Regions from separate parts of the Salinivibrio sp. ML323 genome, predicted to be linked through region 1. Evidence: riboswitches for the same ligand, from Rfam matches in the RefSeq annotation. Region 1 holds a riboswitch; the other holds the start of a gene.

Region 1 (8,329 bases):
CCTTGTGAGTGCGCGCCTGCATTTTTTCGATTGCACGGGGCGAGAATGTCACGGGCGATAAGCCCGGCACACACGATAAGCACTTCTGACTGCCTGAGTAAACCGCATCCAACTGCCATTCATCGACTTTCAACGGCACGCCACCGAGTGAGGTCACCGCATCGACAATAGTGAGGCAGCCATGCTCGCGCGCCAAGGTGGCAAGGGCCTGTGCATCTGAGCAAGCGCCTGTGGACGTCTCAGCATGGACAAATGCGACAATGCTAGCCTCCGGGTGCGCTTTCAAAGCCGCTTCAACCTTTTCAGGATTGACCGGATCGCCCCAAGCATCATCAACCATCACCGCGTGTGCGCCACAGCGTTCCACGTTTTCTCGCATCCGGTCGCCAAACACGCCATTGCGACACACGATCACTGTGTCGCCAGGCTCCACCAAATTGACAAAACAGGCTTCCATCCCGGCACTCCCGGGGGCAGAGACCGCAATGGTAAACGGATTTTCGGTTTGAAAAGCGTACTGCAGCAGCTGCTTGACCTCATCCATCATGGCAATGAATAAGGGATCAAGATGCCCCAATGTCGGCTTACTCAATGATTGCAGCACCGATGGATAAATGTCAGAAGGGCCTGGCCCCATCAGTGTGCGAGCGACAGGTTGAAAAGACTGAATATCGGAAATTGCACGAGCCATCACGAATCCTTGTTGTTGGTACCGAAGCTCACCGTTATAGCATATTTTTTCGCCATCCCCCTAGCCTCTGGCACATGAACTGTGTGATCGCTAGCGTCGATTTGCTTTTCTTGTCAGGGTCGATAATGGGCAATGGCCTTTTCTTGCCTGGGTGAGAGGCAGGCGCTGGGCAGCGCTCCTATCGAGCGTAAAAACACGGTTGACACCCTGCGATCACACCCGTAATGTTAAAACTGTTCATGCGGTCACCGACCCATGACTGAACATGCAGAAGAGGTGCATTTCTCAGGCAGTTATCAAGCGGAGCCCCACTCCTAAGCATGATAACCAGGGGAGACAATGCCGAGGTGGCGTACGTTCGGGGTCGATACGCTGCCGGCCTTGAAGGCTGAATCCTTCAGGCTGTCACTTGTCATCCATATGGACAGACAGGTGGAGCGCTTCTGGCAGACTACACCTGCCGTTTGCTCTTCCTACCTTGTCGCGGTATTTATCGCGGTCACGATGTGACTTCTGATGTTCCCCATCATTTTTAATTTTTTGACTCTGCTAGCCAGAGAGGGGAAAGGACGTGAGGCCATTACCATCAATTTCAGTCGCTAAGTTTGGCGGCACCAGTGTCGGGACGCTAGCGGCGATGCAGCAAAGCGCCGCTGTTATCGAGCAAAACCCGCAAACCCGTTTAATCGTGATCAGTGCGTGCGCCGGTGTGACCAATCATTTGGTCGCGCTGGCAAAAGGGATCAGCGACCCTGACGCGCGCCAAGCCAAATTAGACGCCATTCATGCCATTCACCAAGCAATATTGCAGCAACTTCCTGATTGCCAAAACACGCAAACAGCCGTCGACCACTGGCATCTCGCCATTGCCGAGTATGCCGAAAAAGCAGCTGCCACTCCGGATTCGGCCTTAACCGATGCGTTGGTGGCCTGCGGCGAGCTGATCTCGACCCATATTTTCACCCATTTACTCAACAGCCGAGGTATGGCAACAATACGGGCCGATGCGCGTGAATTGCTGCGCACCGACAGCCAGTTTGGCTGTGCCCAGCCTGACCCACAGCAGACGCAAACACAGTGCCACGACCAATTGCTTCCGCATTTAGCCACACACCGAGTGGTCACCCAAGGGTTTATCGGCGCGGATGCCCACGGACAAACCACCACCTTAGGCCGTGGTGGTAGCGACTACAGCGCCGCACTGTTCGCCGAAGCCGTGAACGCAGAGAGTTTGGCCATTTGGACTGATGTACCGGGGATTTATACCACCGACCCGCGGATTGCCGACCAAGCGCGCCCAATCAGTGAAATTAGTTTTAGCGAAGCCTCAGAAATGGCCACGTTTGGTGCCAAAATCCTTCACCCATCCACCTTAGTGCCTGCAGTGCGCCAACATATTCCTGTGTTTGTCGGGGCTGCGAGCGCGCCTGAGCAAGGCGGTACCTGGATCCGCGAACAAGCGCACTCGGCACCGCTGTTTCGTGCCGTCGCCTTACGTCGAAACCAAACCATGGTGACACTGACCAGCTTAAACATGTTCCATGCATATGGCTTTTTGGCCAAAGTATTTGAGGTTTTGGCACGATTTGAAATCTCGGTAGACTTGATCACCACCTCGGAGGTCAGTGTCGCTTTAACCCTTGATCAAACCAACACTCAGGGCGACGCACCGCAGCTGCCAGAAGCGGCTATCGCCGAACTGACCCAGTTATGTCATGTCGAGATCTGCGAGAACCTGGCGGTGGTGGCGCTGATTGGCAACGAGATGAATCATACTGCTGGCGCGACAGCGCCGGTGTTCAGTGCCTTAGCACAACACAAACTACGCATGATTTGCTACGGTGCCAGCAACCACAATGTCTGTGTGGTGGTTGAAGATGACGATGCCACCCAGGTGGTGCAGCGGTTACACGCGGACTTATTTGAATAATAAAGAAGCCAGCACAGCTAATGTGCTGGCTTCTTTCGTTAGCCGTTTAAGTTCGGCCCGAGCCATTTTTCCGCTTCTTCGCTGCTCCACCCTTTGCGTGCTGCATAGCTGTCTCGCTGATCGTTTTGGATCTTCGCCACCGCAAAGTAGCGTGACTCAGGGTGGGAAAAATACCAACCTGAGACCGACGCCCCCGGCCACATCGCGTAGCTTTCAGTGAGTGTCATCCCCGTATGCGCTTCTACCGACAGCAATTGCCAAATTTTGCCTTTCTCACTGTGTTCAGGACAGGCGGCATAACCCGGCGCTGGCCGGATCCCTTGGTATTGCTCGCGGATCAGCGCGTCGTTATCGAGCGTCTCATCGGGCGCATAGCCCCACAAGGTGATTCGAATTTGCTGATGGAGATACTCTGCAAAGGCTTCTGCGAGTCTATCGGCGACCGCCTGGATCATGATCGCGTTATAATCATCCCCTTTCGCTTTGTATTCTTCCGCCAGGGCATATTCGCCAATACCACCTGTGACCGCAAATGCGCCAATCCAATCCGGCTGGCCACTGCTTTTTGGCGCAATAAAGTCCGACAAGCAATAGTTGGCACCACGTGGCTTTTTCGTTTGCTGGCGCAAGTGGTTCAGTATAGTGAGCGTCGCTTGGCGAGACCCATCCTCATAGACCTCAATATCATCATCAATGCTATTGGCAGGAAAGAGGCCACACACCCCTTTTGCCGCCACCAAGCCTTCTGCCTCGAAACGATCGAGCCAAGCATTGGCGTCCTGGTACAAACGACGCGCTTCCTCACCCACCAGTTCGTGATCCAAAATCGCCGGGAATTTGCCACTAAGTGACCAAGTCATAAAGAAGGGTGTCCAGTCGATATACTGACGTAAGGTTGCTATCGAGACATCATCGTACACATGGACGCCCGGCTTCGCCGGTTGCGGAGGCACATAGTTTGTCCAATCCGTTTGCCACTTATTGTCGCGCGCCTGCTCAAGGGACACCGGTGCCGTGCGCGGGGTTTTACGCTGGTGCTGCTCACGTACAGCGGCATAGTCTTTAGCTAAACGGGCTACAAAATCCGGTCGCTGCGTCTCGGATAATAACGATGAGCATACCCCCACCGCACGTGACGCGTTGGGCACATAGACCACGGGCGCATGGTAATGCTGCTCAATTTTCACCGCGGTATGGGCTTTGGACGTGGTCGCGCCGCCAATAAGTAGAGGAATATCAAATCCTTGGCGCTCCATCTCTTTCGCCACGTTCACCATCTCATCTAACGATGGGGTAATCAGGCCAGATAGACCAATAATATCGACGTTTTCTTCTCGCGCCACCGACAGGATTTTATCGGTCGGCACCATCACGCCGAGATCAATAATCTCGAAGTTATTACATTGCAGCACCACACCAACAATGTTTTTGCCAATGTCATGCACATCCCCTTTGACCGTGGCGAGCAAGATCTTGCCATTGGTCTGTCCTTGCTGCTTTTCAGCATTGATGTAGGGCTCAAGGTAAGCCACCGCCTGCTTCATCACCCGTGCCGACTTCACCACTTGTGGCAGGAACATCTTGCCTTCACCAAACAAATCCCCGACCACGTTCATGCCTGCCATCAACGGGCCTTCAATCACTTCTAGAGGTTTACTTGCCGCGGCGCGAGCCAGCTCGGTATCTTCAACAATAAACTCGGTAATGCCTTTGACCAGTGCATGTTCAAGGCGCTTTTCCACTGGCCAACTACGCCACTCTGCGGTTTCTGCGACCTCGCTCTCCCCGCTATCGCGATAGCTGTCGGCGATGTCCAGCAAACGCTCTGTCGCCCCATCGTCTTTGTTGAGAACCACATCTTCCACTGCTAGGCGCAAAGACTCGGATAAATCATCATAAATCGCCAATTGACCGGCATTGACGATCCCCATGTCCATGCCATTTTTGATGCAGTGATACAAAAACACCGCATGAATAGCCTCACGGACGGGATTGTTGCCTCGAAACGAAAACGACACATTTGAGACGCCGCCCGAGATCATGGCATGCGGCAGAGTTTGTTTAATGTCGGCCACGGCGTTGATGAAATCAACCGCGTAGTTATTGTGCTCATCAATGCCGGTGGCAACCGCAAAAATATTAGGATCGAAAATAATGTCTTCCGGTGGAAAGCCAACTTGCTCGACCAGAAGGTGATAGGCCCGCGTACAGATTTCCACTTTCCGCGCCTGGGTATCAGCCTGTCCTTGCTCATCAAACGCCATCACGATCACTGCCGCGCCATAGCGACGGACTAAACGTGCTTGGTGTAGAAAGGCTTCTTCTCCTTCTTTGAGCGAAATAGAGTTGACGATGCCTTTACCTTGAATGCACTTGAGGCCAGCTTCAATCACCTCCCATTTGGAGGAATCAATCATCACAGGCACACGGGCAATATCCGGCTCCCCCGCGCAAAGGTTGAGAAATCGCACCATGGCCTTTTCGGCATCCAACATGCCCTCATCCATATTGATATCGATGATTTGGGCGCCGTTCTCCACTTGCTGCAATGCCACTTCAAGCGCTTCGTCATATTGCTCTTCAACGATTAAGCGTTTAAAGCGTGCTGAGCCGGTGACATTGGTGCGCTCCCCCACGTTGACGAACAAGCTATCAGCATTAATGGTCAGGGGCTCGAGCCCAGACAAACGGCATGCCACAGGATGATCAGGAAGCGCGCGTGGCGCATGTTGCTTCACCGCGTCGCTAATCGCTTGAATATGTTCGGGCGTAGTGCCACAGCACCCCCCGACCAAGTTGATAAAGCCAGACGCCGCCCACTCATCAATGTGTGTCGCCATCTCTTCGGGAGAAAGCTCATACTCGCCAAAGGCGTTGGGCAACCCCGCATTGGGGTGGACGGAGACAAAGCCCTCACAAATATCGCTCAGCTCTTTGACATACTGGCGCAATTCAGCTGGCCCAAGTGCGCAGTTTAAGCCAAACGACAGTGGCTCAACATGACGCAACGAGTGATAAAAAGCGGCGGTGGTTTGTCCGGATAAGGTGCGTCCAGACGCATCAGTGATGGTGCCGGAGATCATAATGGGTAAGCGAAAACCGCGGGCATCAAAGACCTTTTCAACCGCAAACGCGCATGCTTTGGCATTCAAGGTATCAAAAATGGTCTCCAACATGATGATATCAACACCGCCGTCAATGAGCGCTTCGGTGGACTCGGCATACACGTCGACTAACTGATCAAAGCTGACATTGCGAAAGCCCGGGTCATTCACGTCTGGAGAGATTGAACACGTTCGGTTCGTCGGCCCTAACACGCCCGCGACAAAACGGGGTTTATCCGGCGTTTTCGCCGTCCACGAATCAGCAACCTCACGCGCAAGCCGGGCTGCCGCGCCGTTGATTTCCGCACTCAGCGCCTGCATGTCGTAATCAGCCATCGCGATTTGGGTGGCGTTAAAGGTGTTGGTTTCAATAATGTCCGCGCCCGCCGCCAGATAATCACTGTGTAGCGAAGCGATCTTATCAGGCTGCGTCAGCACCAAGAGATCGTTATTGCCTTTCACATCACAGTGCCAATCTTTAAAACGTTGGCCACGATAATCGGCTTCGCTCAGTGCCAAACCTTGGATCATGGTGCCCATGCCACCATCGATCACTAGAATACGGTCGCGCAGTTGCTGTGTTAGTCGGTCCATACTATTACGCTTATCATCTTCCTCGTTGCAGTCATTTCATCCTACCACAGCGGAAATGGAAATCTAGACGTCTATAAATAACAATTTATTTTGATCTATTTCAATTCAGCTGTTCGTTTTGAAAGCGATTTCTATTAATATTTCGACACACTTTTTCATTCCCTCATTGCACTAGGAAGCGGCATGTCAACCTACGCAATCCTCAGCTTTATGGCTGCTGCAGCCATCTTTATCGCTTTTATTAATAGTAAAATCAGCCGAGTACAAACCACGATCGCCATCACCGCCAGCTCGCTCCTACTGTCTTTGCTGATAGTGATCGCCGGTCAATACCAAGCAATTCCACTAAAAGCCATGGCCGAGCAAATACTGACAGATATCCACTTTGATACGTTTTTGCTCAAAGGCGTCCTCGGCTTTTTGCTCTTCGCAGGGGGGATTGGCGTCAAGCTTCCCTCTTTCTCCGACCAAAAGTGGGAGATCACAACCCTGGTGATCGGCGGGCTATTGGTCTCTGTGTTGTTAATCGGCTCCGGTATCTGGGGCGTGTTTCAACTGATTGGCATCCCCTTTGATTTCCTCTACTGCCTGTTATTTGGCGCGCTGATATCGCCCACCGACCCCATCGCTGTGCTTGCTATCGTCAAAAAGCTGCAAGCACCGACGCGGATCACCACACAAATTGAGGGAGAGTCATTATTCAATGATGGTGTGGGTATCGTGATCTTTGTGACCCTTTTTACCCTAGCCTTTGGCGACAACAACCCGACGGTGGGCGGTACCATTGCCTTGTTTTTACAAGAAGCCGTTGGCGGGGTTTTATATGGCCTAGTGCTGGGCTATCTTTTCCATCGCTTGATTTGTGCCACTAACGATCACTCGATGGAATTGCTATTAACGCTGGCTATCCCCAGCGCTGGCTATGTCTTGGCCGATATGCTGCATGTCTCTGGCCCGCTGGCAATGGTGGTATCGGGGATCATGATCGGTAACTGGACCCGCTTTATTGGCTTTTCCAAAGAAAGTGAAGATCACCTCGACCACTTCTGGGAATTAGTCGATGAATTTCTTAACAGCCTACTCTTTCTCCTCATCGGGGTTAGCTTGCTGCAAATCAGTTTCCATAAAGAAGACTGGATCATTATGGCGGCGGTGGTTCCTATTGTGCTTCTCGCCCGTTTTATTAGCGTGAAAATGTGCTATCTCGGTTTCAACCGCTTTCGTTCTTATAACCCTTGGGCGGTGCGTATATTAAGCTGGGGTGGGTTACGTGGCGGTCTCGCACTGGCGATGGCGATGGCCGTGCCCGCTGGCATCATGGTGGTGCCGGAAAAAAATATCGATGTTCGCGAGCTGATCCTCATCATGACCTACGCGGTGGTGGTGTTTTCCATTTTGGTGCAAGGCTCAACCATGACAGGCATGGTTGATAAAGCAAACGCAGCACAAGACGAAATGGATACACATCAAACCTAAATCCACACAGCTCCCTAAGCAAAAGGCGTCCGCGGGCGCCTTTTTTTATTCATCCAGGGTAAAGTTAGACGCAGAGAAGGTATCCAAGTCGAAGGGCGTTTGCTGGTAAACACAATAGTTTAGCCAGTTGGCAAACAGTAAATGGCCATGGCTGCGCCAACTCACATACGGTGGCTGGGAAGGATCGTCATCCGGGTAATAATTAAGGGGGACAGCCGGCTCCATCCCTTCTTCTAAATCCCGATGATATTCATGATGCAAGCTATGAGAATCATACTCAGGGTGACCGGTGACAAACACATTGCGCTTATCTTTCGTCGCCGCCAGATAGGTACCCGCTTCATTAGAGGTTGCTAAGATGTCGAGATCCGTATGCTCTGCAAGATAGTTAGGCGAAAAATCCGCATAGCGCGAGTGGGGCGCTAAGAAACTATCATCAAAGCCGCGTAATAGCGGATGTTTGCATAAGTCAGCATTAATGTCGTGCTGATAGACACCCGATAACTTCTCCTTACGAGTTTTCTTTGGCAAGTC
Region 2 (21,642 bases), on a different contig from region 1:
AGGAGCGCCCCAACAGGGTAAAATTCGCACCCGAACTTTACAGACTTTCAGAATAGAGGCATTATCTGTCGGTCAAAAAATTGGCTACCAGAAGAGGCCTAAGAGGATTCAATGGCAAAAGAAGACGTAATTGAAATGCAAGGCACCGTACTCGATACGTTGCCTAATACTATGTTCCGTGTAGAACTAGAAAACGGTCACGTGGTGACTGCCCACATTTCAGGCAAGATGCGTAAGCACTACATCCGCATCCTGACCGGCGACAAAGTCACGGTTGAAATGACCCCTTACGATTTGTCCAAAGGTCGCATCGTTTTCCGTTCGCGTTAATCCTCCGAACGCGATCAAAAAACCCGGCAGCGATGCCGGGTTTTGCTTTTTCTCGAACCGATTAAGCCGGCTCCATTTGATCACTGAATTGGAAGTCCAATCGGTTATCTTTCAATACCACACGAACTGTCCCCCCGTTAACCAGACAGCCAAACAGCAGCTCGTTAGCCAGTGGCTTTTTCAAGTTATCTTGGATAACACGTCCCATCGGCCGTGCGCCCATAGCCTTGTCATAGCCCTCTTCCGCTAGCCAGCGCTTAGCCTCTGACGTCACCTCAAGCGACACCCCTTTGGCGTCCAGTTGGGCTTGTAGCTCAACAATGAACTTATCCACCACTTGCAAGATAACCTGTTCATCCAAGTGGTTAAACCAAATGATGTTGTCCAAGCGGTTACGGAACTCTGGCGAAAACACCTTCTTAATTTCCGACATCGCATCATGACTGTGATCTTGCTGAATCAAGCCAATAGACTTACGCACCGTCTCGGCGACGCCGGCGTTAGTGGTCATCACCAAGATGACATTGCGGAAATCGGCTTTGCGCCCGTTATTGTCAGTCAGGGTGCCATTGTCCATTACTTGCAAGAGCAAGTTAAACACGTCTGGATGCGCTTTCTCGATTTCATCAAGCAGCACCACACTGTATGGGTGCTTGATCACCGCATCAGTCAGCAACCCACCCTGATCGTACCCCACATAGCCTGGGGGCGCGCCAATCAAGCGGCTCACTGTGTGACGCTCCATGTACTCCGACATATCAAAGCGCTGCAGCTCAATACCCATGGCGCGGGCCAATTGTACCGTGACCTCGGTTTTACCAACCCCGGTAGGTCCGGCAAACAAGAACGAGCCGACCGGTTTGTTATCATCGCCCAAGCCTGCGCGGCTCAGCTTGATCGCTTCAGACAGCGCCGTGATGGCAGTATCTTGACCAAACACCAGCATTTTGAGCTTGTCATCCAGTGATTGCAGCACGTCTTTATCGGACGACGAAATCGACTTCTCAGGAATACGGGCCATTTTCGCAATCATACTCTCAACGTCAGGGACATTGACCGTCTTCTTGCGTTTGCTGGCTGGCGCCATACGACACCGCGCCCCCGCCTCATCAATCACATCGATCGCTTTATCTGGCAAATGACGCTCATTAATGTATTTTGCCGACAGCTCGACCGCGGCACGAATCGCCTTGTTGGTGTAACGCACTTCGTGATGAGCCTCATATTTCGGCTTCAGACCCATCAAAATCTTGGTGGTGTCATCAATAGAGGGCTCAATCACATCGATTTTCTGAAAACGGCGCGCCAGTGCCCGCTCTTTTTCGAAGATAGAACCATACTCTTGGTAGGTCGTCGAGCCAATACAGCGTAACTTTCCGCTACTCAATAGCGGCTTAATCAAGTTTGCGGCATCGACCTGGCCACCACTCGCCGCACCAGCGCCAATGATGGTGTGGATCTCATCGATAAAGAGTACCGCGTGATCCTCTTTTTCGAGTTGCTTTAAGATCGATTTAAAGCGCTTTTCAAAGTCGCCACGGTATTTGGTGCCCGCGAGCAAAGAGCCAATATCGAGCGAATAAATCACGCAATCTTTGATCACATCTGGCACTTGCCCTTCAACAATGCGCCACGCGAGCCCTTCCGCAATCGCTGTTTTACCGACCCCGGCTTCGCCAACCAACAGGGGGTTATTCTTGCGACGGCGACACAATACCTGGATGGTGCGTTCGAGCTCTTTATCACGACCAATGAGTGGATCAATACCGCCAACACGTGCGAGCTGATTGAGGTTGGTTGCGAAGTTCTCCAAACGATCTTCACCCGGCTCCGCACCGGCCTCATCAGCCCCCATGTCACTACTGGGTAGATCGTCGCCTTCATCTTTCGTGGTGCCATGAGAGATATAGTTGACCACGTCAAGGCGACTCACGTCGTTCTTTTTAAGCAGATAAGCGGCGTGGGATTCTTGTTCGCTGAAGATCGCCACCAACACGTTCGCACCGCTTACTTCGCTACGACCGGATGACTGCACATGAAAAACAGCTCGTTGGAGTACGCGCTGGAAACTCAGCGTTGGCTGCGTCTCTCGCGACTCGTCGTCCGCAGGGATTAGCGGTGTGGTTTGCTCAATAAACGCATCAAGTTCTTTGCGCAGCGCCTCCAAATCTGCACGGCACGCGACCAGCGCATCGTGCGCGGCCGCATTATCGATCAACGCGAGAAGCAGGTGCTCCACCGTCATGAATTCGTGGCGTTTTTCACGCGCTCGTGCAAACGCGCCATTCAAACTGGCTTCAAGTTCTTTGTTAAGCATAAAGGCACCTCCCTCAAAAACCGCGCTAAAGCGTGATGGAGCCGGCTAAGCTTTCTCCATCGTGCACAGTAGCGGATGGCCATGCTCTTTGGCATACATCATTACCTGTGCCACTTTCGTTTCAGCAACCTCGGCGGTAAATACGCCACAGACCGCTTTTCCTTCATAGTGCACCGTCAGCATGACTTGCGTCGCTTTGTCCACATCCATGGCAAAAAACGTCTGGAGCACATCGATCACAAACTCCATCGGAGTGTAGTCATCATTATTTAGCACCACCTTGTACATTGATGGTGGTTGCAACTTTGTTTTTTCTGACGATTCGGCCTCTGCGTCAGGCAAACCCCACTGGTTCCAATTACTCATAACTCATTCAATGCATTGTTAGGGTGTCTCGGTAAGTGATGTGGCGGGGCACTACTGCCATCCACGTTTCCCGTCCACCTATACTTAAAGTTAAGCCACAGATTGTATTCCAGCAACCTTTTCATTGCGAACATCGTTTGCCTGAGCAATTGTTAATCACCGTATTACACACTAGTCTCTCGCGCAGAATTTCGTTCACTGAGTACGACAAAAACCTACCATTCGTGCCTGCACTAGAATGCATAAAAATTAAGGCATACCGACTAACGACAAGCCGGTTAGCGGATCGCATCAAGCGTGATAGGTGAGCATAGACACACATCTCTCTCGACTCGAGAATATTCACTTCATTTTCATTTTTAAGCAGGCAGACTGCGTGAATCATGCCAATAGCGCTCACACTAATCCATACACTTAAGGAGGAAAAGAGCCAGTTATTAGAATAAAAAGTAATAGTTACGGCCTGTTATAGCATATCTATCACTGCAATCACACTTTTTTAATAGCGAAAACATCTGGAGAAAACCCTAAAAAACTATGCAACTAAGATGTCTGTTTCTGAATGAATAATTGCCACTTCCTCACACTTTTTCGATTTGATATTACATTACTGTTATAAGTTATACCCCACACTTGACTGCCTAAAAGTATCTACTAAAGTGGAACATGTGGTCGATAAACTCGCCATATCACTTCTGTTCATTGGCAAGGGTGAGGGTGCGACAGTACCGCGCTGGTCAAATTGACGAGGTGAAATGAACGCGTTTATCACAGGTATGCAAAGTTTGATGCAAGAAGGATGTGTCGCATGGAAACTGGTACAGTAAAATGGTTTAACAATGCAAAAGGATTTGGCTTTATTTGTCCGGTAGAAGGGGAAGGCGATGTGTTTGCCCACTACTCTACCATCCAGATGGACGGATATAAGACATTAAAGGCGGGACAAACCGTCAACTATGAGGTTCAGGAAGGACCCAAAGGCTACCATGCCAGTGAAATTGTGCCAGTCGATCAAGAAGCGGCGAAATAGCGCTGAATCCGGTCGGCCAAATAGAAAAGGCGAGCTTACGGCTCGCCTTTGTTGTTCTTTACCGCACTCAATCCTGTCTAGAGTAAGCCGAGCATCTGTTTGTAATGTCGGCGACACACAGAGACATACCGTTCATTGCCTCCAATCACCACCTGATCACCATCGGCAATGGCATTGCCTTCGCTATCTTGGCGAATGACTCGGCTCGCTTTACGCCCACAATGACACACGGTTTTCAGTTCAACGAGCTTATCGGCCCACGCCAGCAAGTATTGTGACCCTTCAAACAGCTCACCACGAAAATCTGTTCTTAACCCGTAGCACAATACGGGGATCCGCAGCTTATCCACCACATCAGTCAGCTCGAGCACTTGCTGTTTGGTTAAAAATTGGCTCTCATCAATCAATAAACAGTCAACTTTCTCTTGCGCCAAGATGGTCGCGACGTGTTCGAACAGCGACGTTTGATTGTCATACAGGTGGGCATCAGCTTCTAAGCCAATTCGCGAACTGATTTTTCCAACCCCATAGCGGTTATCAATCGCGGCGGTAAAAAGTAGAGGCTGCATACCGCGCTCTTGGTAGTTAAAGGCCGATTGTAACAAGGTGGTCGACTTACCCGCGTTCATTGCCGAATAATAAAAGTATAACTGAGCCATAACTGTCTCTACACCTAATGCCCATTGTGGGCGAGCTGGATTAAATAAACAGGCATGCTACCGCACTAGCAGAAAAAGAAAAGCCCCGCCAAGGCGAGGCTAGATAATTAACCGACCAATTTACACGGGCGCTTTTTAAGCCACATTAACCCAGCACATAGTGCAACGAACGCAAACACGGTCGTCACCAATGACCAGAGAAGTGACGCGGTAAAGCCTAACACCACGAAGCCGACGGTTGAGACAATCGCCCCACCAATGGCATAAGGGAGCTGAGTCGCGACGTGGTCAATATGTCCACATCGTGCCCCTGTTGAAGACAAGATAGTGGTATCAGAAATCGGTGAGCAATGATCGCCAAATACCGCCCCTGCCAATACTGCTGAGAGCATAGGTAGCATCAGTGCAATGTCTGTCGCCGCGGCAAGATCGCCCGCGATAGGAAGCATAATACCGAACGTTCCCCACGACGTCCCTGTGGCAAAGGCCATCACTGCCGCCAACAAGAAGAGCACTACAGGCAAGAGTTGCGCCGGTAAGTTCCCCTCCACTAAGGACGACAAATATTGACCTGTTTGTAGGTCGCCAATAATATGACCAATCGACCAAGCAAATAACAGAATGAGGATAGCGCCAAACATAGACTTTGCGCCCACCCAAAGGGTTTTCGCAATATCTGATACCGCTATACCTTGTTTCGCTGTCATCACCAAGGATACGGCTAAACCCGCGAGTCCACCCCATAGCAATGACATCCCGACATCGGTATTTTCAAACGCCCCGAGCAGAGAAAAGGATTGATCCTCGGCTGCCAATGCCAACCCGCCGGTATATAACATTGCACCCACCGTCGCCACGACGAGTACAATAATGGGGGCGACCAAATCAGCCACGCTGCCTTTATCACTTTCCTCAATCCCTAGGTCGTCGCAAATATCAGCGCAGTTTTCACTTTCATCGCCCAGTCGACTGCCTTTTTTCGCCTGATATTCAAACTGACGCATCGGGCCAATATCCAGTTGAAACCAAACCACCGCAAACACTAGCAGCAAGGCAAAAATGGCGTAAAAGTTCATTGGGATCATGGTGACAAATGCCCCTAGCGCCGTGTAATCCGTGACGCCATGTGCCACCAAAATAGAGCCAATCACGGTAATGATATAAGCCCCCCAGCTTGATGCCGGCGTGATCACACACATAGGGGCGGCCGTGGAATCAAGAATGTAAGCCAGTTTCGCTCGCGAGACGTGAAACCTATCTGTGACAGGGCGAGAGACGGCCCCCACCGCTAAGCTGTTGAAATAATCATCAACAAAGATAAATACGCCGAGAAACGCCGCGAGCAGTTTCGCCCCACGTTTACTCTTGATCCGGCTTTGCGCCCAATTGGCAAACGCGCGGGTACCTCCAGAAAGAGACAGAAGCGCGGTGATCATCCCGAGTAAAATAAGAAACGCGAGAATACTTAAGTTCCAACTATTTAAGCCTCCATCAGCGATAAATAGCCCAGTAATCACCTCAAGCAGGTACTGTCCGGAAGAGAGGATAGAAAAATCGGTCAGTAATACCGTACCCAGTACGATTCCCATACCCAAGGACAATAAAACCCGTCGTGTAGCAATCGCGAGGCCCAGAGCCAATAAAGGGGGAAGCAGTGATAAAGCGGATGAAGAAAAATCTGTTAAGTTCATGATCTCAGTGTCAACCAGGTGGTTGGAGATCTACTGCAGAAATGAAGACGGTAAGGCGTGGTATCACACGGCAAACAGCTTGCCTCCTACATACAGTAGCGCTCCATAGTGTATTTCCAAGTACTATGGCAGTGCTGCCCCTATTCGGTAACAGCCCCAGCTCAATCGGTGTGATGACCTGATTGGCTTCGGCGTTGCTTCCTTTTATGCACTCTCATCGGAATCACCCTCTTGTGCACGACTGATAAACAACGCACCTCTACGTTAAGCGTGGTGCATTCTACACAACGTGCTTACCATCGCAACTCTTTATGGTTGAAAAAGCATCGACTAAACCCCAGCTTACGCGGTGCCAATAAAATACGTCTCATCTTCTATTTTTTTAGACATTCGCTTCAAAAAGACAATAGAATTAAAGTCAAATTTGCAGTTAACTTGCAATTAATGCGCAATATGACGTATTAATATAGGCCATATTGTATATTTCAATTATACTGCTATCATTCTTTCAATTAACATATAAATCAAATAGGAACCAATAATGTCTGATGCAATGAAAGCCTTACTCAATTTGCGTAGCTTGCGCGCACTTGCCAAAGAAATGTCAACCGAACAACTTAATGAAGCATTAGAAAAACTTCAAACGGTTGTCGAAGAGCGTAAAGAGCTTGACCGTCAAGCCGAGGCAAAAGAAAAAGAACGTTTAGAGAAGTTAGAAAAATACCGTGCTATGTTAGAAGCCGACGGTATTGGCCCAGAAGAAATCGTGGCATTGTTAGGTGGTGCTTCGAAGAGTAAAGCCTCGGGTAAACGCGCAACACGTCCAGCAAAATATCAATATACGGGCGAAGATGGCTCACAAAAAACCTGGACGGGCCAAGGCCGCATGCCTAAAGTGATTCGCGAAGCGATTGAAAGCGGCGCGGCCAAGCAAGAAGACTTCCTCATCCCAGGTCAGGAAGCCTAAGTCCATATTCCCGCATAAAAAAAGAGGCGCTCAGCCTCTTTTTTTTATCCCTTAACCAAATTTAATTCTGTCCGCCAAATGGCTCACCGCTAACGCAAAGTAGTGCGAGCGATTCCATTTCAATAAGCTCTGGTAGTTATTATAAACAAGATAAGCCCTGCCTTTACCATCATCAGGCTGAATCAACCAAGCGTTGATATCGACGGCCGGTAACGCCTGACCATTCATTCGCCGTACCCCACGCGTCTGCCACTCACTCAATGAGTGTGCTTTCTCACTGTTGGTGCCAAGCAAAGTACGATCGATGCCTTCAGGGATCTGTACCTGCCGTCCCCACGTGTAGGTATCATCCCATCCCGCTTTTTTTAAGTAATTTGCAGCAGACGCAAAGACATCAGCTTCCGTTTGCCAAATATCTTTTTTGCCATCTTGGTTTCCATCGACCGCATAGTTAATAAACGAACTCGGCATGAACTGGCATTGACCCATCGCCCCAGCCCAAGAGCCTTTCATCGCTTCAGGCGCAATGTGCCCTTGCTCTAATATCGTCAGTGCGGCCATGGTCTCTTTGCGAAAAAAAGCCTCACGACGGCCATCAAAGGCTAATGTTGATAAGGCTTCAATGACATTATAACTACCCTGAAGTTTGCCAAAATTACTTTCTACACCCCATAAAGCCACAATAAAACGCGGCTGAACCTGGTACTGCTCACCAATGGCTTTCAAAGTGTCGTAATGTTCACGATACAGTTGTTTCGCTTGAGCGACTTTCCAATCAGGCACAGCACGCGGAATATACTCATCCAGCGTGAGACGTCGCTCAGGTTGATTTCGATCGGAGCTGACTGCACGCTCATGGTATTTAACGTCCTTAAAGGCACGCTCAAGTAACGCATCACTGATGCCCGCCTCACGTGCTTCGGCTTTTAAGGTGGTCACATACTGCTCGAATCCGGGCTTGGCCATCACAGGGCTCACCAAGAGTGCCGCCGCGATAGAGGCTGAAATCATACCTTTGCGCATAGTCATCCTTTTTACAGTTTTTCGTTTTTATTACGAATGGCCTGCAATGCCGCGTCAGGTGGCGGAGGCAATTGCACAAAAAAGCCATCACTTTGCAGGCTTTGTTTAACCTTATTGATGTCAACTGCTGCCAGTTTATCGCGCTTGTCTAAGTTGATCATCATGGCAAATTCGGGCTGCCCAAAGCTATTCATGAGTGCCTCGGGCACATCATCAAATTTATCTTTCTCTGCAAGATAAAGATAGGTGCCTTCTTTCTTTTTACTACGATAAATTGCGCAATACATCTCAAAAGTCCTCATGAGCGTGCCATATTACAGGCGATAGATTGTCATCTTGGGGTAAAGGTTTGTTAAGCTTTGCAGCAAAGTGTGTCAAAACACGTTTCTGCTGCCATTTCTCATTCAAATGTTAAAAAAACACCATTAAAGGGAGAAATGCCGCATCAACGGCAAACCCTGCTTGCCGCATTGGCGCTGTGAATATACCATGCTATCCAACGTCTGATAATGCGCGTCTGACTCGTGTTTAAATGACAAAACCGGGATCGAATAACATGCTCAAACAACCGGAGTTGAAAGGCTCAACCTTTACCCTTTCCGTCCTCCACCTCGTTGACGATAATTTTGCTGCCGCTGCCAATGTTTTGACAGAGAAAGTCACCCAAGCACCGGCCTTTTTTCAAGGCGCTCCTGTTGTCGCTGACATTAGCCGTCTATCACGATGCCCTGATATCGGTGCCTTAAAGCAGTGCTTACAAGCCACAGGCATGATTCTCGTTGGGCTGACCGGCGTCACCCACAATGATACACGTGAGCTTGCGCTGGATGCGCAATTAGCCGTGCTCAAGTCGAGCAAGCAATCCCGAGTTGCCGATCCGATTCAGCCGCCTGCAAAAGTGGTCACCGCCCCTGTGCGTTCAGGTCAGCAAATCTATGCAAAAAACGCCGACTTGGTGATCCTCAATCATGTGAGTGCCGGCGCGGAAGTGATTGCCGATGGCAGTATTCATATCTATGGCGTTTTGCGTGGCCGAGCCATTGCCGGTGCAAGTGGACAAAAACAAGCGCGTATTTATTGTCAGAACCTTCAGTCAGAATTATTGTCGGTAGCAGGAAGCTATTGGCTCAGTGATAAAATTCCATCAGAACATATAGAGCGGCCTTCTATGGTCTCGCTTAATCAAGAAAGCTTACACATTGACCCCCTCACGCTATAAGAGAATAAGGAAGAGGAATGGCACGAATCATTGTAATTACCTCCGGTAAAGGCGGTGTTGGTAAAACAACATCGAGTGCGGCATTGGCGACCGGGTTGGCCATGACAGGCAAAAAAACGGCCGTGGTTGATTTTGATATTGGCCTACGTAACCTCGATTTGGTGATGGGCTGTGAGCGCCGCGTGGTCTACGATTTTGTTAACGTCATTAACGGCGAAGCCAATCTGCATCAAGCACTCATTAAAGACAAACGCGTAGAAAATTTGTTTATTCTGCCAGCCTCTCAGACGCGCGACAAAGATGCGTTAACGAAAGAAGGTGTCGAGCGCGTTTTAAAAGACATGGATGAACTTGGCTTTGAATACATTATTTGTGATTCACCCGCAGGCATTGAAGCCGGCGCATTAATGGCGCTGTATTTTGCTGACGAAGCGATTGTGACCACAAATCCAGAAGTGTCATCCGTGCGCGACTCTGATCGTATTCTTGGTATTCTCGATTCTAAGTCACGCCGCGCAGAAAACGGCGAGGATCCGGTAAAACATCACTTATTACTCACTCGCTATAACCCCGCGCGTGTGACCAACGGTGAAATGCTCAGTGTTGAGGATGTAGAAGATATCCTGCGTATTCCACTGTTAGGGGTCATCCCTGAAAGTCAGTCTGTATTGCACGCTTCTAACAAAGGTGAGCCAGTGGTACTGGATCAAGAGTCTGATGCCGGCCAAGCCTATGAAGATGCTATTGCGCGCCTGCTGGGTGAAGAGCGCCCCTTCCGCTTTATTGAGGAAGAGCGCAAAGGTTTCCTAAAACGCTTATTCGGAGGCTAATGTGGCACTGCTTGAATTCTTCCGCCCATCAAAGAAAAAGTCGGCCAATATTGCCAAAGAGCGTTTACAAATCATTGTTGCCGAGCGTCGCAGTGCGGATAGCCCTGCGCCGACTTATTTGCCCCAGCTCAAGCAAGATATTCTAGATGTGATCCGAAAATACGTGGATATCGCACCGGACCAGGTGTCTGTCAGCCTCGAACAAGGCGATGATGATCTGTCCGTCTTGGAGCTGAACGTCACCTTGCCCGAAGAGGGAAAAGAGAGCTAGCTCTCAATCACAACGGGCGAATACAGAAAGCGGTGGTTCAAGGCCACCGCTTTTGTTTATGCGCGAGATGATGACGATGCCCCTGGGGCGTTAGGGATCATCGTCAGCAATGTTTCTCCCACTAATCGCAAGCGCCACCCCGAGGCTAAGTCAGGGCGTTTATCTTCTTGACACTCCTCTCGCCATACCCAAGTAATCAATTGATTAAGCTGCTTTTTGGAGCCAATAAACTCTGGCGCTAAGCCTGATCTATCGGCCTCGGCTTGCACCTGCTCCTTCATCGCTTTAATCACCGACTTATACCCGGGTTCATCAACTAAACGTGTGATGGCCGGCGGGCATTTGGCTAACGGGATTTTATCCGCTTGGGTGGCCAACTTTATCAAGGTTTGCGCATGATAGCGTACTTCAAATTTGTCGAACCCATGCTCGTTCATTTGCTCAACGGTACGAATACCATAACGCGCCATTTTCCAGAGGTTTTGCTCTTTAACGATAAAGTTAAGAGCCATATTCCGGCGACGCGCTTCCTTAGCTCGCCACTTGGCAAGGTTTTGCAATACCGCTAACTGTTGAGGCTTAAGCTGCCACGCATACTTAATATCGAGATAAGCCGCTTCATCCGGCTTTACCCACTGCTTTTTACGGCACAACAAACCACACTCTTCTACCATGGCGTCATGCCACTGCGTATCGGATAGGGCTTGCGTCAGCGCTTGATAAAGCGGCAGCAAGTAATAGACATCAGCGGCCGCATACTGTTGTTGCTTTTCGGTTAAGGGACGCGCACACCAATCAGTGCGCGATTCTCCTTTATCTAAGCTCACGCCGACATAACGCTCCACTAAGCTTGCGAAGCCCTCGGAGACGCCATGACCTAAAAAAGCGGCGACGATTTGGGTATCTATCATGGGAGTGGGCAATACGCCCGCGTAGTGCTGAAAAACCTCTAAGTCTTCGCTACTCGCATGTAACACCTTGGTGACCTGGGTGTCAGTCAACAGCGCCCATAACGGGGAAAGATCATCAATGGTTAGCGGGTCAACCAGCACCAGTTGCTCGCCGTCATAAATCTGGACCAGCCCCAGTTGTGCATAAAAGGTACGCGTACGGACAAACTCGGTATCAAGCATCACAACGGCTTGGTCTCGAAAATGTGCGCAGATATCGACCAGCTGTTGATCGGTGGTGATTTGTTGATAGTTCACAAAAAAGCCCATAAAGAAAATGCCGGCGAGGCCGGCATTTCGTGAGTCGTTATCGACAGTTTACCCTTTTCTGGTTCGGTTCGCATTAAGCTGACGCTTTTTGCTCGGTGGCTTGTGGTTCATCGCGTAGCTCTCGACGCAGAATTTTACCCACATTGGTTTTAGGCAGTTCATCTCTAAATTCCACTACCCGTGGCACCTTGTATCCAGTGAGGTGTTTGCGACAGTGCGCCACAAGATCATCTCGCGTAAGCGACGGATCTTTTTTGACCACACAAATTTTAACCACTTCCCCAGAATTCTCATCTGGCTGGCCAATGGCGGCAACTTCTAGCACCTTGTCATGCAACGCAACGACATCTTCCACTTCATTGGGATACACATTAAAACCAGAGACAAGGATCATGTCCTTTTTGCGATCGACAATATGCAAGAAACCATCATCATCGAACTGCACCACATCACCAGTGGCTAACCAACCTTGTTCGTCGATACTTTCTCGTGTCGCCTCGGGACGATTCCAATACCCTTGCATCACTTGCGGGCCACGCACTAACAACTCACCCGGCTGGTTGTCCGCCACATCGTCACCCTGATCATCGACGATGCGCACCTCGGTCGATGGCACGGGCAATCCAATGGAGCCGTTGTAGTCACGTAAATCATAAGGATAGGCCGCTACCAGTGGCGAACATTCCGTTAACCCGTATCCTTCAAGCAGATGCTTGCCAGTCAGCTTTTTCCAATTTTCCGCGACCGCCCTTTGCACGGCCATGCCACCACCGACGGTCAAGCGCAGGTTAGAAAAGTCCAACTCATGGAAGTCTTCGTTATGGAGCAGCGCATTAAACAGCGTGTTCACACCTGTAATGGCTGTAAACGGGTACTTTTGTAGCTCTTTGACAAAACCTGGAATATCGCGTGGATTGGTGATCAGTAGATTTTGCCCACCCATTTCAATAAACAATAGGCAATTCACCGTGAGCGCGAAGACGTGATAAAGCGGCAATGCGGTGACCACTAACTCCTCACCTGCATTAAGTACCGGCTGATACGTCCCTTTAGCTTGATAAACGTTAGCTAACATATTTCTATGCGTGAGCACGGCGCCTTTCGCCAACCCCGTGGTGCCACCGGTATATTGTAGAAACGCAATGTCTTCGCCTTTCAAAAAAGGCTTCACATATTGCATACGTCGGCCTCGGCGCAGCGCTTGGCGCATGGAGGTGGCATGCGGCAAATGATACTTAGGCACCATTTTTTTGACGTATTTGACCACGAAGTTAACCAGGGTCCCTTTGGCACGTGGCAACTGTTCGCCCAAACTGGTCAGTACCACGTGTTTAACCGGCGTATTGTCGACCACTTTCTCTAGCGTGTGAGCAAAGTTACTCACAATCACAATCGCTTTTGCTCCGGCATCCGTTAATTGGTGCTCAAGCTCACGAGGGGTGTATAACGGGTTCACGTTCACGGCCACACAACCGGCTCGTAAAATACCAAACAAGGCAATCGGATATTGCAGCAAGTTCGGCATCATAATGGCAACGCGATCGCCTTTTTTCAGTTTCAGCTCGTTTTGTAGATAGGCAGCAAACGCACGGCTGCGCTCTTCCAGTTTACGAAATGTCATGACCTGCCCCATATTCATGAAGGCAGTTTGATCCGCGTACTGCTGGACAGAATGTTCAAACATCTCGACCAAAGAGCGATGGGCATCTGGATCTATTTCCGCCGGCACATCCGACGGGTAACGATTAAGCCATACCTTTTCCACTGGCTTTCTCCTATGTGTTAGCTTGCAGGCTATTTTGCCTGCTTCGATCGACGCGAGGCATAATTCAAACAGGTGTTTAACCTGCCCACCATAGCGTTAACATTATTTTTACACGAGCATTTTAAGTGCGCGTTTGAATTTTGGTCACAAAATCCGTTATTAACGACACAGTTTGTTGCGGTTGCTGAAGGTGACAATGGTGTGTCCCGGGGATCTCAATGAGTGTCAATTGCTTAAACCACGTGGCTCGTTGCGCGGCATCGGCAGAGCGAAGCGCAGGATACCCATCTGTCGCGCGAATCGCCAGCACAGGGCATTCAATCGCTCGAATAATCGACTCTCCATGGCCGGGCGCCATGCGATACAGGGGCTCACCACCAAGTTTGGGATCATGACGCCAACGCACACCATGGCTGCATGTCTCAATCCCGCGAGCAACCAGTGGCATCAATAACTGACCGGCGACTTTATTAATGGATGCGCGCAATTGTAGCGCCTTCATCGCAGAATCAAAGAGACGTGGTGTTTTTTGCACTGAATTTAAGCGCTGATTGAGACTTTTCGCCATGCGTTCGGTGATTTTATGTTCAGGCTCAACAATAGGCCCCAATGCTTCTATCGAGATAACCCCCGCGATTGATGCTGGAAAGCTGGCTGCATAACAGCTGGCCACTAGGCCTCCCAATGAATGCCCCACCAATATGACGGGCCCCGTTTGCTCCGATTGCGAACAAGGTGTCTGGTGAAGGATTTGATGCAAACTGTCGAGATAATCGAAAAACGGGTAATGATAATCCCCGGCTTTATGCTCAGACAAACCATGCCCAGGCCAATCAAACATCAGTAACCCGTAGTCTTGGGGCAGCGTGGGGATCAGCGAATGAAAACTCGCCAGGTTGTCTTGCCAACCATGTAAAAAAACCAATGTTGGCGCTAAGCCGGTCGCCGGGCGTATTGCCGCTGCCACTGTCACATCATTAAGTCGCATCGAGGTCGGCGTTAAGCCAGACGATAACCCGAGTGCTGCCGGATCAGACGCCAATAATGCCTCGAATGTCTCCGTCAATGGCGGTGTCATCATCACGATCCCATTTGAGGGCTAATAAGGTAAACTAATCACGCTTTGCACCCGTCCCGTGCCAACGCCAATGCGCACTCGGGAGCAGTACAAGCCGTAGCAATAAGGTCTGTCATCATCAACCACATGCTGTTCAATATCCCACAGCTGATGTCCTTTTACCCTAAGCACGGGGTAATCATAGGAGTAATCCCCCACTTTTCCCGCCTGACGGCCCTGAAAGTCGCCCAACACCGTTATTGGCCGGCCTTTGGCATAATCAGCCGGTTCAATAAAGCCAGTAAAAATCGCTTTGAAGCGCCCCAGTGAAGAGGCATCGATATCAGGCCGACCCGCTGTCGACGTGGGCAAGGCCACGATTTCAACCACGGAGTCCTGCTCACGGTTATTCACCCCGACAATCAAGCCACCCAGGCGTACCTCTTCTCCTTGATTTGCTTGGGTCATTTTCGCGACCACCGGGTATTCGGTCACGGGCTGGTCCATCCGGCCTTTTAATGACTCAGGCAAACTGGTACAGCCACTCAGTAATAGCACGCCGCATAAGGCAAACAAGTAAGATTTCATATCAGGCTCCTTTCACGCCACATCATACATAGATATCGACGCCCACTAAGTTGATCAGTTCCTCTCGCCTGGCTTGATTTAACACCGCGAAATAGGAAGCCATCGCTTGACGGCCGCGACCGTCCGGCAAATCATATTGCACGTACTCTTGCTTCGCCTGCTCGGCTTGCGCAATCGCGGCGGGATCGACACGTTGGCGCACCGCCTTAGCCACCTGTGTCGTCTTGGGCGTTTGCTTGCGCGTGGTTTGCGGCTTTTTGCCTGTGCGCTGGGGGTGGTTAGGCCGGTTTGTCTGTGGGGAGGATACACCGTTAATCGATACCATATTCACGTCCTATGCTGCCGGCCTCATGGGGGTTATTCGCGCCCGGGTAACTTTTTCCAAGTGACTTTGTCCCGCAGATATGTGGGGCTAGCAAGTTCCGCTGCGACCATGTCTCCCGCATGATACGCATGCTTAGCAATCTCCAGCATATCTTGTGCTTGGGGGTATAACACCTCTGACGACGCCGTCTGCAATGCCAAGCGAGCGGCTAGATCAGGATAGGCTGCCCAACCGGTTCCTGCCAATGTCCACACTCCCTCAGTACAGTCAGGGGTGAGTGCTTCCGGGGCGACGACCCTCTCTTCACCGACACACTGCCATGCGCCAGTGTCAGTCCGCCGATATTGGCCGACATAGAGTTCACTCATACGCGCATCAATCGCCGTCAGTACTTGGGTCGCGTTGTGTAGCCGATAGCTTTGTGCTGCCATCGCTGCCAATGTTGAGACACCAATCATGGGTACATCCGCCCCAAACGCTAAACCTTGTGCAATACCAATGCCAATACGCACACCGGTGAAGCTTCCTGGCCCGCGGCCAAACGCCAGCGCATCTAACTGCGCCAGTTCAACCCCCGCTTCTGCCAATACTTCATCAACCATGGGGAGGATCTTGTTGGTATGCTCACGCGGTGCAATTTCGCTGCGCGTGATAATCTGGTCATCACAGCACAGTGCGACAGAGCAGTTTTCGGTCGCCGTATCTACGGCCAATATTCGTAGCGTCATTTAACCCTCTATCGGTTGATCGAATGAATACGAGTTCATTATGTTGCTGTTGGTGTCACTGCCCGACAAAAAATCGTCGATGTGGTGTAAGTCCCGCGTGCGAGGGATCGCCGGCAAACTGCGCAAAAAGGTTGCGCCGTATGCGCGGGTCACCAATCGGTTGTCACAAATAACCAGTGCACCAAAATCTTGTTGATCCCGAATAAGACGCCCCACCCCTTGTTTTAGGGTGATCACCGCTTCGGGGATCTGTACCTGAGCAAAGGGATCGCCCCCTTGCAATTTACAATCTTCTATTCGTGCTTTTAATAAAGGATCATCGGGGGAGGCAAATGGGAGTTTATCGATGATCACACAACTAAGCGCTTGCCCACGCACATCAATGCCCTCCCAAAAGGCGCCCGTCGCCACCAGCAAGGCATTGCCCAACGACAAATATTCTGCCAATAGGCGCTGCTTGGGCATCTCTCCTTGCATGAGGACGGGCAATGACAGATGCTCACGAAACAGGGCTGATAGCTCTCGTACCATTTGATGCGACGTGCATAGGAAAAAGCAACGCCCTTGGTTACGTTCAATCACCGGTCCCAATAATGCGGCCAGTTTGTTGGCTCGACGAAAACTATTGGTTTCCGGCACGTGTCGGGGCACGCAAAGCCTCGCCTGATTGGGATAATCAAAGGGGCTTTCCAGCGTCATTTGCTGCTTAGCGTCAATCCCTAGGCGGTGGTTAAAGTGCGCGAAGTCGCCTTCAACGGCCAAGGTCGCGGAGGTAAAAATCCAAGCGCCCCCCTGTTCGGCCATTTGCTCACGAAAACGATCCGCCACCGATAAGGGGGTAATATTGAGGCTAAAGTGATGCCGCGTACATTCGTACCAGTAGGAGTACCCGGTGATTGAGGTGTCTTTTAAGCGTGCAAGCCGCGCTTTAAATAAGGTAATCCGATCAAACGCAGCGTCAAGCAATTGACTTCGGCCGAGTGATAGTTTTACCACGTCATGGGCAAGATCGAGCGCGTCAGCCAATCGTACCAACTCTTTCTCTACGCTGGGCGAAGCCTGAAGTTCACGCCAATTACCTCGATATCCGGGCTCGCCCATCACCAAGCGCATATCCATCGCCGCTTGCGAAAGGCGATCAGCGACTTTTTCCAGTTGACGCGTATCCCGTAGCTCAGTGCGATAGGCGATATGAATGTCTTTGGCAACATCTTGCAATTGTCGACTAGATAGCGATTGACCAAAATACTGACTGGCGATATCGGGCAGCTGGTGCGCTTCATCAAACACCATCACGTCTGCTTCTGGGATCAACTCGCCAAACCCCGTTTCTTTGATGGCCACATCAGCCAAAAAGAGGTGATGGTTAACCACCACCACGTCGGCATCCATCGCACGACGCCGCGCTTTAACCACATAACAGTCTTCATAGCTTGGACAGTCTTTACCAAGGCAATTGTCATTGGTAGACGTCACTACAGGGATCAGGGGGCTATCTTCAGCCAGTGCGTCACACTCGCTCAGATCCCCCGACTCGGTATACGACGACCACTCACGAATTTTAACCAGCTGACTCAATTGCCCAGGCTCGCTGTCGGGACGATGGCACTCACTAATTTGTCGCTCGAGTCGCTCTGGACACAGGTAATTAACGCGACCTTTCAATAAGGCGGTCGTCCCTGTGTAGCCCAAGGCTGACTTCATCAGCGGTAAATCACGGTGGTAAAGCTGCTCTTGCAGATTTTTCGAGCCAGTGCTGATGATGGCCTTTTTACCACTTAATAAAACAGGGGCGAGATAGGCATAGGTTTTCCCGGTTCCTGTGCCCGCTTCCACCACGAGCTGGCCTTGGTCACGAATGGCCGTATCAACAGCAATCGCCATATCTGTTTGCGGCTGGCGAGGCACAAAACCATCAATCGCTTTAGCCAGCGCACCGGTGTCTGAGAAAACCTTACGGATCATTGTATAAATACACAGGGGGAAAGCCGCCATTATGCCAAACCCCTCTACGGGATGAAACCACTCCCCTGAGAAACCCGTGACGCATCGTAAAATCACTTTGACCTTGCGGCTGAGACAGGGTACAACCGAGGGTTTAGTCATCAGCAGTACACGACCAACATGGAACGAAAAACACTTCTCACGGACTGTCCTGACGCTCAAGGGCTCATCGCGACCATCACCAACATTTGCTATAAACATCAGCTCAACATTATTCACAACCGAGAGTATGTTGATAATGTCACTGGGCAGTTTTATATGCGCACTGAGCTAGAGGGGATTTTTAACGATCACACCCTGCTTCTCGACCTTGACCATGCGCTACCGCCTGGCAGCCAGCGCCAGCTGATTAGCTCGCGCCGCAAACGCGTCGTCATCATGGTCACCAAAGAATCCCACTGCCTCGGCGACATTTTAATGAAAGCTTATGATGGCTCGCTCGAGATTGATATTGCCGCAGTGGTGGGTAATTACGACAAACTACAACATCTGACTGAGCGTTTTGATATTCCTTTTCACTATGTCAGCCATGAAGGTCTGAGCCGTGAAGAGCACGAGCAAGCGATGCTCAAAGCGATTCAATCCCATCAGCCTGACTACATTATTCTCGCGAAATACATGCGAGTTCTGACGCCTGACTTTGTCGCTCAATATCCGCATCGCATCATCAATATTCATCACAGCTTTTTACCTGCCTTTATCGGGGCCCGTCCCTACCACCAAGCGTTCGAGCGTGGGGTCAAAATCATTGGCGCGACGGCGCATTTTGTCACCAATGACTTGGACGAGGGCCCGATTATTGGCCAAGACGTGATTCATGTTGATCACAGCTTTAGCGCACAAGATATGGCCAAAGCAGGTCGAGATGTAGAAAAGAGCGTACTAAGTCAGGCTATCGAGTCTGTCACCGAGGACCGTGTGTTTGTCCATGGCAATAAAACCGTGATCTTGTAAAACGACAACATTGGTTGAGCCAGTGCTTAAGCACTGGCTTCGCTGGCAATGATTGGCGCGAGTGAATAAGGAGGAAAGGCCAGCACTTCTAGCAACTGATTGATTTTATCTGTAAAAGCTGCTTGATCTCGCATCAGGGATGTCCAATTGCTGGCATCATGCACAGTGACCTCTCAAGGTTTTAAGGTGCTCGTTGTCTTCCAGTCGCGAAAGATATCAAGGATGGTGTTGAATAACTATTGCCAATGCCTGCTGTTTTATGGGTATCATTAGGGATAATCCGCGTCGATTGACGTCATGGTTCGCAACAATACAGCATCCCGCCAACACTGTGTTTGCACGCTTGGTTACGTGGCAGTGCAGTGTTGGCGGATTCTTGTATTAATAAGCTGGAAGCCCACAAAACGGGTCATTCATAATCAGCCCGGCTAGTAGTAAAGGTAAGCAAGTGAATATTCAAAGTCTTCTTAACGAAAAAGTGTCTGCCGCGATGGTTGCGGCGGGTGCGCCTGAGGGCACGCCAGCGGCAGTGCGTCAGTCTGCGAAGCCACAATTTGGTGACTATCAAGCCAATGGTGTGATGGGCGCAGCCAAAAAGCTCGGTACAAATCCCCGTGAATTTGCCCAGAAAGTGTTGGACGCCCTCGATTTAGGTGATGTGGCGAGTAAAACAGAAATCGCTGGTCCTGGCTTTATCAATATCTTTTTGAATGATCAGTGGCTGGCAAAGCAAGCGGATGCCGCCCTGTCGGACGCACGCCTCGGTGTCGACAAACAAGACACACAAAACATTGTGGTGGACTATTCAGCCCCCAACGTGGCAAAAGAAATGCACGTTGGCCACCTTCGCTCCACCATTATTGGTGATGCTGTCGTACGCACACTGGAGTTTTTGGGTCACAACGTCACCCGCGCCAACCACCTAGGTGACTGGGGAACCCAGTTCGGCATGCTCATTGCCAACTTAGAATTACACGAGTCACGCGGTGACGATATTTCCATGGAACTTGGCGATATCGAAAATTTCTACCGTGAATCCAAAGCCCGTTACGATGAAGATGACGCCTTTGCTGCAACAGCGCGCGACTACGTGGTTCGCCTGCAGCGCGGCGATGCCTATTGCAAAGAAAAGTGGGAAAAACTGGTGAAAGTGACGTTGGAGCAAAACCAACGTAACTATGATCGCCTGAATGTCTCATTGAGCAATAAAGACGTGATGGGTGAAAGTCTGTATAACGATATGCTGCCCGGTATTGTTGAAGACTTAAAAGCCAAAGGGATTGCCGTAGAAGACGATGGCGCGCAAGTTGTCTTTCTCGACGAATACAAAAACAAAGACGGCGAACCAATGGGTGTGATCATCCAAAAACGTGATGGTGGCTATTTGTATACCACCACGGATATTGCTTGCGCTAAATATCGCTACGAGCAGTTCAATGCCGACCGTGTGCTCTACTTTATTGACTCACGCCAGCACCAGCACCTGATGCAAGCGTGGACCATTGTACGCAAAGCAGGCTATGTGCCGGACTCGGTCAGCCTTGAGCACCACGCTTTTGGCATGATGCTCGGCAAAGACGGTAAACCCTTTAAGACACGCTCAGGTGGCACCGTTCGTCTTGCTGACTTACTCGATGAAGCAGAAACACGTGCTAAAGCGCTGATCGCTGAGAAAAATCCTGAGATGGATGCTGAGACGCAGCGCGATATCTCAACCACGGTGGCGATGGCAGCCGTCAAATATGCCGATCTGTCAAAGCATCGTACCACAGACTATATCTTCGACTGGGATCACATGCTGGCCTTCGAGGGCAACACCGCCCCTTATATGCAGTATGCCTATACCCGTGTGGCGTCAGTCTTTGCCAAGTCTGGGGTTGACCGTGATGCGCTCGACGGTGAAATGCTGATTGAGCATGAGAAAGAAAAAGCGCTGGTCGCCAAACTGCTTCAGTTTGAAGAAGCGGTTAAATCGGTAGCGCGCGAGGGTCAACCTCACCTGATGTGTAGCTATCTGTTTGAGCTGGCTGGTTTATTCTCCAGCTTCTACGAAGCGTGCCCTATCTTGCTTTCTGAAGGGGACACTCGCCAAAGCCGCCTCAGAATGGCGGCATTGACGGCCAAGACCATCAAGCAAGGCTTAGATCTGTTGGGGATCGACACGCTTGAGCGCATGTAACCAGGTTGGCTTATCTGTGTTGTTCGGATAAGCACAGAAGCGCTGCGCCCACTTATTGCAAGTGGGCGCTTTTTTATCCCTGACCAAAATGCTGATCCGTTTCGCTAAGCCATAATCGT

What was found. Region 1 has a riboswitch for lysine ahead of lysC (lysine-sensitive aspartokinase 3). Riboswitches for the same ligand answer to the same signal wherever they lie in the genome.
Region 2: it holds a riboswitch for lysine, as region 1 does, so the genes downstream of both, BZG13_RS05180 (Na+/H+ antiporter NhaC family protein) here and lysC (lysine-sensitive aspartokinase 3) in region 1, are expected to answer to the same signal.

The regions. Positions count from the first base shown of each region.
Region 1 covers NZ_MUES01000001.1:1,442-9,770, reverse strand. The annotation lists gene BZG13_RS00045 (pyridoxal-phosphate-dependent aminotransferase family protein) at 1-691, opposite strand, end outside; lysine riboswitch at 955-1,142, shown strand; gene lysC (lysine-sensitive aspartokinase 3) at 1,263-2,621, shown strand; gene metH (methionine synthase) at 2,660-6,319, opposite strand; gene BZG13_RS00030 (cation:proton antiporter) at 6,503-7,795, shown strand; gene metA (homoserine O-acetyltransferase MetA) at 7,841-8,329, opposite strand, start outside.
Region 2 covers NZ_MUES01000005.1:35,780-57,421, reverse strand. The annotation lists gene infA (translation initiation factor IF-1) at 112-330, shown strand; gene clpA (ATP-dependent Clp protease ATP-binding subunit ClpA) at 392-2,647, opposite strand; gene clpS (ATP-dependent Clp protease adapter ClpS) at 2,693-3,013, opposite strand; gene cspD (cold shock domain-containing protein CspD) at 3,822-4,043, shown strand; gene BZG13_RS05185 (thymidine kinase) at 4,121-4,702, opposite strand; gene BZG13_RS05180 (Na+/H+ antiporter NhaC family protein) at 4,810-6,393, opposite strand; lysine riboswitch at 6,482-6,663, opposite strand; gene BZG13_RS05175 (H-NS family histone-like protein) at 6,935-7,360, shown strand; gene BZG13_RS05170 (lytic murein transglycosylase) at 7,412-8,383, opposite strand; gene BZG13_RS05165 (YcgL domain-containing protein) at 8,395-8,670, opposite strand; gene minC (septum site-determining protein MinC) at 8,940-9,602, shown strand; gene minD (septum site-determining protein MinD) at 9,620-10,432, shown strand; gene minE (cell division topological specificity factor MinE) at 10,434-10,703, shown strand; gene rnd (ribonuclease D) at 10,760-11,911, opposite strand; gene fadD (long-chain-fatty-acid--CoA ligase FadD) at 11,997-13,688, opposite strand; gene BZG13_RS05135 (alpha/beta fold hydrolase) at 13,810-14,769, opposite strand; gene BZG13_RS05130 (Slp family lipoprotein) at 14,788-15,333, opposite strand; gene BZG13_RS05125 (hypothetical protein) at 15,356-15,658, opposite strand; gene tsaB (tRNA (adenosine(37)-N6)-threonylcarbamoyltransferase complex dimerization subunit type 1 TsaB) at 15,691-16,386, opposite strand; gene BZG13_RS05115 (ATP-dependent DNA helicase) at 16,387-18,351, opposite strand; gene purU (formyltetrahydrofolate deformylase) at 18,511-19,344, shown strand; gene argS (arginine--tRNA ligase) at 19,793-21,523, shown strand; gene BZG13_RS05100 (DUF924 family protein) at 21,597-21,642, opposite strand, start outside.